DNA from 2 places in the Paenibacillus sp. J23TS9 genome. Region 2 is predicted to be linked to the other one. Evidence: riboswitches for the same ligand, from Rfam matches in the RefSeq annotation. Region 2 holds a riboswitch; the other holds the start of a gene.

Region 1 (5,953 bases), on a different contig from region 2:
ATGTTTTTCCCGCATACTCTTTTCCGTATGGCTATCGAGCCCCCAACTAGACAAACTTGAAGCAGGCTTGAGCGCTGCAAAAAGATCCCAGAAATGAAGCTCCGATATGTCTGTTTGCAGATTGAGCGCTTGATACTGCCGTGTAAACTCATGCATAGCGTCCGTGCCATATGCCCAGAGCACCTCGAGTCTGCTATTCGCAAGGTCATACATTGGATCACCGATTGCCGCATCCTCCCAGTCGATCACCGCAGCAATTCCGTTGTCTTTCCACAAGATGTTACCCGGCCAATAATCTCCATGCAGCAGCACATTTTTGTTTAATGGAGACAACGGCCATGCGGATTCAAGCACATCCCGGATTGTACTTTCATTTAATGATTCATCCGGGTTCCTGGGCCTATTCCCAATCTTGTCGGAACACCATACAAGCTGTTCAGGAAGAAAATCCAGTGAATGGCTTGTCCAATCCACTTGATGGATATCCGATAATATCCCCGCCATTCGCTGCATAGCATCTGACAAATCCGAGGGAGACATATTCACGAATCCATCCACAAAGTCGGTCACGATGTAAGGAGTGGGTAGAATAAATTCGGTTGCATCGTATGCATATGGCTGAGGTACAGGCAACCCCGCGTCCACTAGACCTTGTAAAAGCTTAAATTCATCCTTTGCAATTTCCGGATTCCTGTTTCGGTCAACAGCGCCATGCTGACGGACAACCAGCTTTTTCATACTGCCATCCGTCTTTTCAATCTCAATCAACGTCACTTGGGCTGAAACCCCGCCTTTAAGCTCCTTTGTTCGAAGCAGTCTGGACCCGGGTTCTGTCATGCGCGCGACTTGTTCCCATTGTTCTTCTGACACTTTGGTTACACCAACTTCTCCTTGATCTTTTGCAATACCTGGAGCTTCAGCTCATTCGACTGGTTTGATAGCTCGGCTCCCGTTTCTTGAAATGAGCTCCTGACACCTGCATCTTTAATGCTTCCTAGATTTATTTCTACCGTAATCCATGCCGATTGTACAGCCGCATCCAGCATGATGAGCGCTATGCCTAGATCTGATATGACATTTTTATTGACTTCTTCCGTAATTTTATCCAGTGCCGACATCATCTCCAAGCTTCGCTTCATGAGGTGCAGCGGAACAGAAGCAGCTTGAACCGCGGCCTTTTGCAGAGCAAGGGAACGTATTTTCTTTTCCTCATCATTCCCTTTAGGCAAACCAAGTGCGGCCATATAGCCGTTAAACGATTCCATGTCCTTCTTCAGAAAACTTTCAGCCTCCAACATCGCAGACTGCATCAGCACCACGATGTCCGCCATCTGCTCCCGCACACTCGCAAACTTTGGCCCGCTTGTAATGTTCGCCACCATGGCCCCCATGGACGCACCCAATGCGGCAGATAGGGCAGCAATACTCCCTCCACCCGGCGTAGGTGCGCTTGAGGCAGACATCTGCAGAAATTGCCGGATCGTTTGGTCAAATACCTGTTGATCCCCATTCGTTTTCAAGGCCTCAGCAGATTGCTGCTGCAGCCGGATTGCCAGCATCAAGTTCTCAAAGAGCATAACCGTTGTGAGTGTTCCCACACCGCCGGGGACAGGCGTAGTCGCTTTTGCAAACGCTGCAGCTTCAGGTACAACATCACCTGTTATCCCGGTTGCTGTCTCATTAATGCCTGCGTCAATGACAACGAGGTCCGGATGCATCATATCTGGAGTAATCAGTCCGGCCTGTCCTGCGGCGGTCATCAGAATATCCGCATTCGCAATATGACCGGCGATGTTTGGGGTATGGGAATGACAGACGGTCAACGTGGCATTTTCCCGCAGCAGCAGCTGCATCAGGGGTCTGCCAACCGTCTCTCCCCGTCCTACAAGCACAACATTTTTGCCTTTCAGCGTGAAGCCAAAATGCTTTAATATAGCGATACAGGCCTGTGGTGTTGCCGGATAAATGCCAGTGTTCCCCGTCATGCAGGCGAGCTTGTTCGCCGATGAAATGCCATCCACGTCTTTTTCAGGCGTAATCGCGTCCGAACACTTTTGAACACGGATATGTTTGGGTACAGGAAGCTCGAGCATAATGCCATGTACCGCCGAATCCTGGTTCAAGCCTTCAATTTCATCCAGCAAACGACGCTCTGTGACCTCCGGATCAAACTGAATCAAATCGAATTCAATGCCCAGCTGCTGGGCTTTTTTCTGTTTCGCTTTCGCATAATATTCCGAAGCAGGATCCCCCTGCACTAAAATCGTAGCAAGCCTCGGCTGTATGCCTTTTTCTTTAAGACGGTTAACCTCTGTGATGATGGATTCAGAAACCTCGTTTGCCAGTTCTTTGGTTTTAAGCAGCATGCTCATTCCAGTCGCCTCCGTTAATGGTAGTAAGATTATATTTCTTAAATCTAAACAAAAAAAGTATTTGGATGGAATGAACCACCAAATACTTTTGCCCAGGCGTACGGCTGTTATGATCCATGTGCTCCCTCGTGGTTTACCCACGTTACGCCAGTCACACACGGCTGAAATCAAGTCAGGTTTATTGTAGCACAGTTCATCTAGAATAGAGGATACAAATTTACGAATCTTGATGATTCACTTGATCTTGCTGCAGAATGCTGTAAATTTCAAGATCGACAATCCCTTTTCCCGACCATAAGGCCGCTTGTCTCAAGAGACCCTCTTGTTGAAAACCATTCTTTTGCAAAACCTTCTTTGATGCTTCATTCCGCAGCATAACCTCTGCCTGAATCCGGTTGATGTTAACCTCATTGAACAGATAAGGCAGCAGAAGCTTTAGAGCTTCCGTAGCCACTCCTTTTCCCCACTGTTGTTCAGCTAAATAATATCCCACTGACAGCGTGTTTACCTTTTGGTTAAAATTAAATGCCTCAATAATGCCAAGCAGCCGATCAGGTTCCTGCACCGTAAATATGCCCCACTTGATCCTTGCCTTTTTCAAAAAATCACGCTCGAAATGTCCAATCATATTTTTGACCGTGTCTTTGTTATGCTTCGGAATAATGCCGCAGTATGTAAATACATTTTCATTATTATAAATTTCAAAAAGGTCCTCCAGATGGCTGGCTTCGATTTTTTTCAAGATAACTCGATCTGACGCAAGAATAGGAAATGTTCTAAATGCCGCTTCTAAATTCATACCATCACCACTCCAAGTCTAATGATTTCATTTCATCCTCTTTTCTTAATGGGGACATGTAGATCTACTTTGCATTTCCCTTCCGCATCCGTTGCAGGATCATTTTTACAGATTTCGAGGCAAGGACGGTCATCGGCTTCATAACCGCTGTTCGGCAGCCACAGGCTGTATACATTCTGATAGGCTAGGACAAACCGTTCAACGGTATCATAATAGGGATATACCGCATACAACCCGCCCGACAATATTTTATAATCCACTACCTTTGAATCATGTTCTTTTCGATGTCCTGCCGGTAATGTGACACAAGCATCATAGCGGCAGGCCCATTCATCAACCAAATTAAGATCATCCAGCGAAATGCCGATAAACTGTTGATTTGCAGGTGATATTCCCCTTCCAGCGGCCCATCGCCCCAGCTTGTCCCAAGCAGAGTACGTATCCAAATAACTCCCCACATGTCTGACGTATGCCACTTCAATATCCATTAGCTCTTCGAATCTGATCATCTGATCCCACACCCTTGTTAAAAGAGAATTCTTACGGTTCTGATTGTACTCTTCCAGGAATGCAGACTCTTCCGGATTTTTGCTATAAAATGATGGAAAATTGCTATCATTTCTCATACCTCTACGTACCTCACTTGGTGTTTGGCCATAGTGCTTTTTAAATGCGGCATTAAAGGTGGACAGCGATTCGAAGCCGCATTGATTGGATATTTCAAGAATCGTCAGCGGGGTGTCGGCAAGTAAATGCACGGACTTTTGTATACGCTCCCGATTCACAAAAGCCACAGGCGTCACACCGACGATGGCAGTAAATATGCGGCTGAAATGATATTTCGAAAAATTAGCCATGTCCGCCAAAAGATCCAAGGTGAGCTTATCGCTGCTATTCTCCTCGATATATCTGATGACCGTTTCGATCCTGTCTTTATACTCATGGTTCATCATGTGTGGTTCTCCATATCTGATCATTTGGGTTTACCAAAATTATACACGCTAAATGAAAATTTGGGTGTAAGGTTCTTGGTGACGGAATCGTTTTTTAAGCTTAAAATGGGATAAAAGCTGGTTCAGGGAGGTTCAATATGCCGTACGTTCAACTTCAGGATCTGGAGGTATTTTACGAAAAAATGGGAAGCGGTGAGCCCATCATATTTTTACATAGCGGTTATTCCAGAGGCATATTGGCCTTTGCGAGTCAGCTGCTGGATTTCCAAAAAAAATATACCTGTTATTATCCCGATTTGAGAGGCCATGGCAGAACACGCTGCGAAAGCCTGGAATGGAGCACGCCACAGCTCGCAAAGGATATGATCGCTTTTATGGATGCACTTCACATTCCAAAAGCTCATTTGGTGGGTTACAGCTTGGGGGCAAATGTCGGTTTATACTGCGCGGTTCAACATCCGGAAAGGGTGACAACGTTGACTACCATAGGCACGAGCGGTTTTGCAGACCCTACGGGTGTGGAGGAATTTGAGCCGGAGTGGCTCATTGAACAGGACCAACAGGATACCATCAAGCAAATGACGGAGCGGCATGAAGAGGCGCATCGTGGAAACTGGCAGGAGCATATGCGGCAGTCGGCGCAGGATTGGCGTCTCTATCCTCAGCTTACGGAAGATCAGCTGCGAAGTATTCGATGCCCCGCTCTCTTGATCACCGGCGAGTTTGATCCTTTTGTGGGCGAGGAGAAACTATCCTATTTAGGCTCACTTATTCAAGATTCGGAGATTTATATGGTTACAGGCGGAAGTCATAGACCGCATATGTCCAGGGAACATCCGACTCAGGTGAATGATCGCATTTTGCAATTTTTGGACGCATATTCTTTTGAATAATCCTTATGTGAAAGAAATGAAAAAGGTACAGAAGCTTTTGTTCCGATCCCTTTCAGGTGGATGCATCTGTACCTCACTCCATTTAGATTCCCCTTGTAAATCCTTGTCTCAAATTGTCCCGGGAACGAGCGAACTTCAACCTGACATCCTCAAGCCAGTCCGGACCCTGCTCCATCTCGCTGTCGTCCAGTGACCCTAACAATCTCGAGAATCCATACAGGTTCATGAATCTTTGGAAATAGGGGATCTGCTCTATAAAATCATCGCCAAGCACTCTCACGCTGCGGTATCCCTTTAAAAAGGACTTCATATGTTCACTCGACAGCGGATCTCCCTGACCGGGCATATCAGGAAGAGCTGACACAATATCAAGAGCGTACCAGCTGTAAAAGGAATCATCAAAATCGATCACGTTAAATGAATGCTGCTCTTCATCATAAAATACGTTATCCAGCTGAAAATCATAGTGGATTAGCCCATATGTCTCCTTCGTGACGGGCTGGGATTTAAGCCATAATGTCATCCGTTTAAGCTCTGCGGCTGCATCCTGCTCCTGCGGGTGATTTTGAAGAACATGATCGATCCATCCCAGTATATCCCGCCAGCTTTTTCTTTCAGAGTGAACAGGCTTATAAACTGCAGATAACGAATGTAATCTGGCAAGCGACCTTCCCCATTCCTCACATTGTTCAGGAGACAGGCTTTCATCCAGATTCGTTCCCTGGGCCGCATGAAAAACAACTGCAAAATACTTCCCCTCTGAATTCTGTACCGTTTCAATGAGCTTGTCGTTAATGGAGGAAACCGGAGAAACACAAGGAAAATGATTCGCGATCAAGTACTGCATGAACTCAAGCTCGGCTACTATCTGTTCCATGTCATGGTCCTGCTCCGTACTGAATCTCAAAAAATATCTCTCCTGATTCCGCTGAAAAG
Region 2 (5,953 bases):
CTTGTGTTGAATCAAAGGGTGATCACAAATCACCAGTTTTCCCATTGTTTTGTCCCTCCGGTAATTGTAAGTCTTAGTGCTGCCAGTGCCGGTTTTGCCATGTGCAAATACGTGCAGGTACACAAATCTTGTTTATTATATCATTCCCTTAAATGAATTTGCACCTACGTAAGACATGTTTATTTTCGCCATAATATGCCGCAGATTAAACCTTTGGTGTCTTGGGCGGGTCAACGCGGGGAGGGACGACTCCCGGACTTCTCCGCTGCACACCTGAAAATCTCCTCAAAAAAAGGGCTGGAAGCCAAGCTTCCAGCCCTTTCATATATTCTTCAGGGTAGAATTAGTAGTTCAGTTCCGGGTAAAGAGGATATTGATCCGTCAGATCCTTCACCATGGCAGCAGCCTTGGTAAGAACTGTATCGTCCTTAGGCTGTTTCAGCGTCATGGCAATGATCTCTCCGATCTTCACCATAGCCGCTTCGTCCATGCCACGCGAGGTAGCTGCAGGCGTACCGATCCGGATTCCGCTCGTTACAAACGGGCTGGTCGGGTCAAAAGGAATGGCGTTCTTGTTGACTGTAATGCCAACTGAATCCAGAACCTTCTCCGCTTCTTTACCCGTGATGTTCACGCTGCGTGTATCCACCAGCATCAGATGGTTGTCCGTACCGCCGGATACGATGTTGAGGCCTTCACTGACCAGGGTTTCAGCCAGAACGTGGGCGTTCTTCACGACATTTTGGGCATAGGTTTTGAAAGAAGGATCCAGAGCTTCGCCAAAAGCCACGGCTTTGGAAGCAATCACATGCATCAACGGTCCGCCTTGGGATCCTGGGAATACCGCCTTGTCTATGGCCTGAGCCCATGGCTTTCTGCACATAATCATGCCGCCGCGAGGTCCGCGCAGTGTTTTATGCGTGGTCGTCGTTACGAAATGGGCATGCGGTACAGGGCTCGGATGAACGCCTGCGGCAACCAGACCGGCAATATGCGCCATATCAACCATGAACAGCGCACCCACATCATTCGCGATGGAAGCAAAGGCTTCAAAATCAATGGTGCGCGGATAGGCGCTTGCGCCGGCAACGATCAGACGGGGACGATGCTTGAAGGCCGCTTTGCGGACTTCATCATAGTCAATCAGGAAGCTGTCTTCCTGAACGCCGTAGGCCACGAAATTGTAAAGGAGGCCCGATGCGTTGACAGGGCTGCCGTGCGTCAGGTGTCCGCCATGAGCAAGATTCATGCCGAGCACGGTATCGCCAGGGTTAATCGCAGCAAGGTACACAGCCATATTCGCTTGCGCTCCGGAATGCGGCTGAACGTTGACATGCTCTGCACCAAACAATTCCTTGGCGCGGTCACGGGCGATATCCTCAACGATATCGACGCGCTCGCAGCCGCCGTAAAACCGTTTGCCCGGATAACCTTCCGCATATTTGTTCGTGAGGACGGAGCCCATGGCTTCCATCACGGCTTCACTGACAATATTCTCCGAGGCAATCAGCTCGATGTTGCTGCGCTGACGCTTCAGCTCCAAATTCATCGCATCCAATACAGCCGGGTCCTTCTTACGCAATTGATCCATAATTCCTTGTTCCTCCCTTAGATAAACTCTCTTTTTTGTTGTTTAATCGCAAAGATGAGCGTTTCCCGATTCAGCGTCAAGCTGGTAAACCGCACGCTCTCCGCCAATCAGCTTCGGCCGGGTAAAGGCTGTATTCACACGCGCCTTGCCCACATAGCGTAGCTGTGTACGATAAGGAACGGCCACCCGCCGTAAGTGCATGCCGATCAGCGTTTCCCCGATGTCGATCCCGGCATCCGCCTCAATGCTTTCGGCCAGACACGGGTTCTTCATGGACCGGTAGGCGCTGCTTGCCATGGAGCCTCCAGCCTTCGGAACCGGCACGGCTGCCACTTCAGTCAGGCGCATGTCCGTAAGTAGAGAACGCTCCATCACCAGCGCACGGTTCAGATGCTCGCAGCACTGGAATACGACGTCAAAGCCGAATTCCCTTCTGATCTCCTCAATACCCTCGAGAAGCTCGTTCGCTACCTCAAGGGCTCCCGAGGTGCCGATCCGCCGGCCTGCCACTTCGCTCGTGCTGGTCCCGATGACAACAACCTTACCGGGCCCAAGTCCCGCCGTCTCCGCCAGCTCGCGTAAAACACCCGACACTTGCTCTTTTAGTGAAACTTCCGATGGAATTCCTTGTTCATTGGCCTCCATTCGAACACCTCCCTAATGCTGCAGATAACGGTCCTCAATCGCCTTGATTTTGTTTACGCGGCCAACATGCCGTTCACCTTCACTGAACGGTGTGCCGATCCAGACTTTCGCGATTTCCTGCGCGAGTCCGGGGCCGATAACACGTTCACCCATCGCCAGCACGTTGGAATCGTTATGCTCTCGGGTCGCTTGGGCAGAGAATACATCATGCACCAGCGCGCAGCGGATGCCGGGAACCTTATTGGCGGCGATGCTCATGCCGATGCCTGTTCCGCAAATCAGAATGCCGCGATCAGCCTCACCCGAGGTAACCTGCTCGCATACAGGCAGGGCATAGTCAGGATAATCCACGGAATCAGCACAGCTGCATCCCACATCCACAACCTCATGTCCCATCTCCCGAATGACGGCAATGATGTCTTCTTTCAAACGCACTCCCGCGTGATCTGTTCCCACAGCAATCTTCATCTCTTGTAAAACCTCCCTGAAATTTCGTGCTTTTGTGACTTCTCGTACCATTATACCCTATTTCCAGGCCGTAAGATGAAAATCGCCCCACAAAATGAAGTCTCTGCTCTGGATGTTTTTTACCCATACTTTGCAGGGATCCCGCATATAAACTCACTTTTTTAATACAAAAAAGAGCAGTCCGCGGATAACCGCAGAATTGCTCTTTTGCCCAGGCGACCGGCCGTATATCCCGGTGCTCCATCGTGGTTTCATCCACATTTGTCGCCAGTTACACCGGAACCGAGTTTTTTCACAACCATCATAAAACATTCAAGACTGAAATGCAACGAGTAATATTCTTCCTTCAGGAAGTGCGGAATGACTCCAGCTTATCCAGCAAACGCTCAATGGCAGTGCGGATTTCCGCCGCTGCCATATCATAATCCTCACGGGATCCGCCGAACGGATCGGAAATATCGAAGCTTGGAACCCGCTGCTGAATTTCAATCAGGCGCTCCCGCTCCTCATCCGTCAATTCCTGTCCAAGCGAGCGTTTGACCTCCCATGTCGCATAAAGGCTGTCCAGCTCGTTCAGATCATTCAATACTTCCGCGTCATTCTCCGCGTACTCCTTGAGTGTATACACTTTGTCAGCGGCCTGAGGAAAGCTCCGGATCACATGCTGCTTATGTCCTTGAGTCAGTGTCAGTATCAAATCAGACCAATTCACCGCATCGAGCTTAAGTGATTTGGACATCAAACGATCATTAATATCATGGTCGCGCAGAACAGCCTCCGCATGACGGGACATCGACACTCCATCCATGGCGGCAACACCCGCTGAACGAACTTCAACCCCGATACCGCGGTCCTTCGCCATTTTGCGGAGAAGAGCTTCCGCCATCGGGCTGCGGCACGTGTTCCCTGTACATACAAACAAGATATGTTTCACGTTTATCGCACCTCCCGGATTGTTTAAATTATTGTATACGAAAAACGTCTACCGGTATACTTTCTGATATCTTCAAAAGATAAAGGCCAGGCCAAATGCCAAAAGGATCACGCCTCCCAGCGCCTCCCCGAAATCTCCCAAATTGCGGCTTACTCTCCTGCCCAGCAGGAGTCCCATCACCGACATTGCACCTCCGCAGATGCCAAAGGCCAAGACGGTAAGAATCAGATTGCTTCGGAACATTCCGAGCGAAACCCCGACAGAAAAGGAATCCACGCTCACGCTCAAAGAAAACAAGATCATACCCAGCAGTGAACGGTGATCAATCATCCGGGTATCCCCGCTTTTCAACGAGTTAAATATCATATGACCACCAAGCAAAATTAGCAACCCGCCCGCGGCATAAGTGGTTACCTGTCCGAGCAAAGAGCTTACATATTGACCGGTGAATATGCCCAGAAGCGGCATCAGGATATGAAAAAATCCGATGAGCACGCTGATTTTAAGCACATGCAGCAGGCGAATCCCCTTCATACCGATACCGATTCCCAAGGAAAAGGCGTCCATTCCCAAAGCGGCGGCCATAATCAGAATCGTAATCAGCTGCCCTAAACCGGCAGATGTCTCAAACATTCCAACTCCCCCATGTCCGTTAGGTTCTTGTACAACCATATGCGGACATGAGGACAATCATGACTTGTACATGGGGACAATCACAACTTGTACATGAGGCAAGCTAGCGGGCTCTCCCTCCGAGATGGATCACCGTTTGTCCGGCAGCCTTGCGGAGCCGGTTCATAATAGCAGCTCCCAGCCCGTCTTCCGGACAAGCCTCGGATACAATAAAGCTGATCTGCTCCTCATCCATGCGGCGCAGCGCGGCATATAAACGATGCGCCGCCGTACCCAAATCAGAGAGACTGCCAAGCGACTCGGTGCAATCGGCGCGGTAACTGTCGATGTGCTCATCGAAGGCCAGAATACCCGTCCGTTCACCACGCTCTGCGGCTTCCTGCAGACTGCGGCGGATCCACTCCGAGACTTCGGCCGGCTCTCCGGTCACAATGCGCAGCGTTCCCTTGGGCGCGTAGTGAGTATATTTCATCCCCGGCGCTCTTGGTGCCTGCCCACTCATGCTTCCCGATTCCGGCAGGAGTGCAGGATCCAGATGGACAGGCACGCCGGCTGCCTGCGCCAGCTGCTCCAGTGTAACGCCTCCGGGGCGAAGCACGGTAACACTGCCGTCCTCCAGCACCTGAACGACAGTTGATTCCACACCTACACCTGTCGCGCCGCCATCAACAATCCCGTCAATTAAACCGCCGAGGTCCTCTAGAACGTGGCTGGCGAGGGTAGGGCTGGGACGGCCGGAGCGGTTCGCGCTTGGAGCAGCAACCGGACAGCCGGATTCCTCAATCAGGGCCAATGCTACCGGATGATCCGGCATCCGGATGCCCACCGTATCCAGCCCTGCCGTCACGCGGGGCGAAAGCACATCAGGCTTGACCGGAAGCACAACCGTCAGCGGTCCAGGCCAAAAGGCATCCATCAGCTTCCGTGCCGCAGGACTCACCTGCTTCACCAGGCCCTCCAGCTGTTCGTTCTTGGATATATGGACAATCAGGGGATTGTCCGACGGTCTCCCCTTTGCCGCGAATACCGCTTCCACCGCAGAGGTTAAGCGGGCGTCCGCGCCAAGACCGTAGACCGTCTCTGTCGGAAAAGCAACCACGCCCCCGCCACGGAGCAGTTCAGCCGCTTCCTTCAAACTTTCCTGCAACTCGGAGGGCTCGGCTGTCGTCTCCGAATCAATCAGCCAATATGGAGTGGAAGGCATAAAGCCTGTCCCTGTTTTTTTTTCAGTATGTGCCATTTCTATCCCGTCTTTCTCTTTAAAGATCATCCAGTAAAAAAAGCGCCGGAGTCCTGACTGCTGACTGGAGCTGCGGCTTACCGCGAACCTTCGTCAAATGGACTTAAGCACTTTATCATTCGTTTTTCTAATATATTAACACAGATCGAAGAGGAGCGTGCATCTCCTCCCCGACCCGGACATTTTCACTTAGAACAATGACTTTAACCAGTTCGCGATACCTTCAAACAGATCCCAGAGGAAAAAGCGAACCTCCGGCTCTGAAGCTTTGACCGGTGCAGCTTCAGCGTTCACCGCTTGTCCTGCGGCCTGCTCCGGGGTATACGCCGTTTTCTTCACTTTGGCGGCTTGATCTTTGCCTGTCTCTGCTTTTGCTGCTGCAGGCTGTGCTGCCGCATCACCGCTGCCCGCGTCGATGAAACAAAGCGGCGGGAACAGCACG

Evidence for each region. Region 2 has a riboswitch for ZMP and ZTP ahead of rpiB (ribose 5-phosphate isomerase B). Riboswitches for the same ligand answer to the same signal wherever they lie in the genome.
Region 1: linked by a shared signal. The riboswitch ahead of KJS65_RS29685 (bifunctional 5,10-methylenetetrahydrofolate dehydrogenase/5,10-methenyltetrahydrofolate cyclohydrolase) and the one ahead of rpiB (ribose 5-phosphate isomerase B) in region 2 are both predicted to bind ZMP and ZTP.

The regions. Positions count from the first base shown of each region.
Region 1 is NZ_BOSG01000001.1:788,456-794,408, reverse strand. Features, by position in the region: gene KJS65_RS04065 (phosphotransferase family protein) at 1-870, opposite strand, end outside; partial or broken gene KJS65_RS29690 (cyclodeaminase/cyclohydrolase family protein) at 876-1,472, opposite strand; partial or broken gene KJS65_RS29685 (bifunctional 5,10-methylenetetrahydrofolate dehydrogenase/5,10-methenyltetrahydrofolate cyclohydrolase) at 1,518-2,372, opposite strand; ZMP/ZTP riboswitch at 2,456-2,537, opposite strand; gene KJS65_RS04055 (GNAT family N-acetyltransferase) at 2,590-3,171, opposite strand; gene KJS65_RS04050 (AraC family transcriptional regulator) at 3,204-4,124, opposite strand; gene KJS65_RS04045 (alpha/beta fold hydrolase) at 4,262-5,017, shown strand; gene KJS65_RS04040 (phosphotransferase enzyme family protein) at 5,100-5,953, opposite strand, start outside.
Region 2 is NZ_BOSG01000003.1:155,395-161,347, forward strand. Features, by position in the region: gene upp (uracil phosphoribosyltransferase) at 1-45, opposite strand, end outside; gene KJS65_RS19240 (serine hydroxymethyltransferase) at 344-1,594, opposite strand; gene KJS65_RS19245 (TIGR01440 family protein) at 1,634-2,236, opposite strand; gene rpiB (ribose 5-phosphate isomerase B) at 2,249-2,704, opposite strand; ZMP/ZTP riboswitch at 2,907-2,989, opposite strand; gene KJS65_RS19255 (low molecular weight protein arginine phosphatase) at 3,051-3,638, opposite strand; gene KJS65_RS19260 (manganese efflux pump MntP) at 3,711-4,271, opposite strand; gene KJS65_RS19265 (L-threonylcarbamoyladenylate synthase) at 4,375-5,475, opposite strand; gene spoIIR (stage II sporulation protein R) at 5,701-5,953, opposite strand, start outside.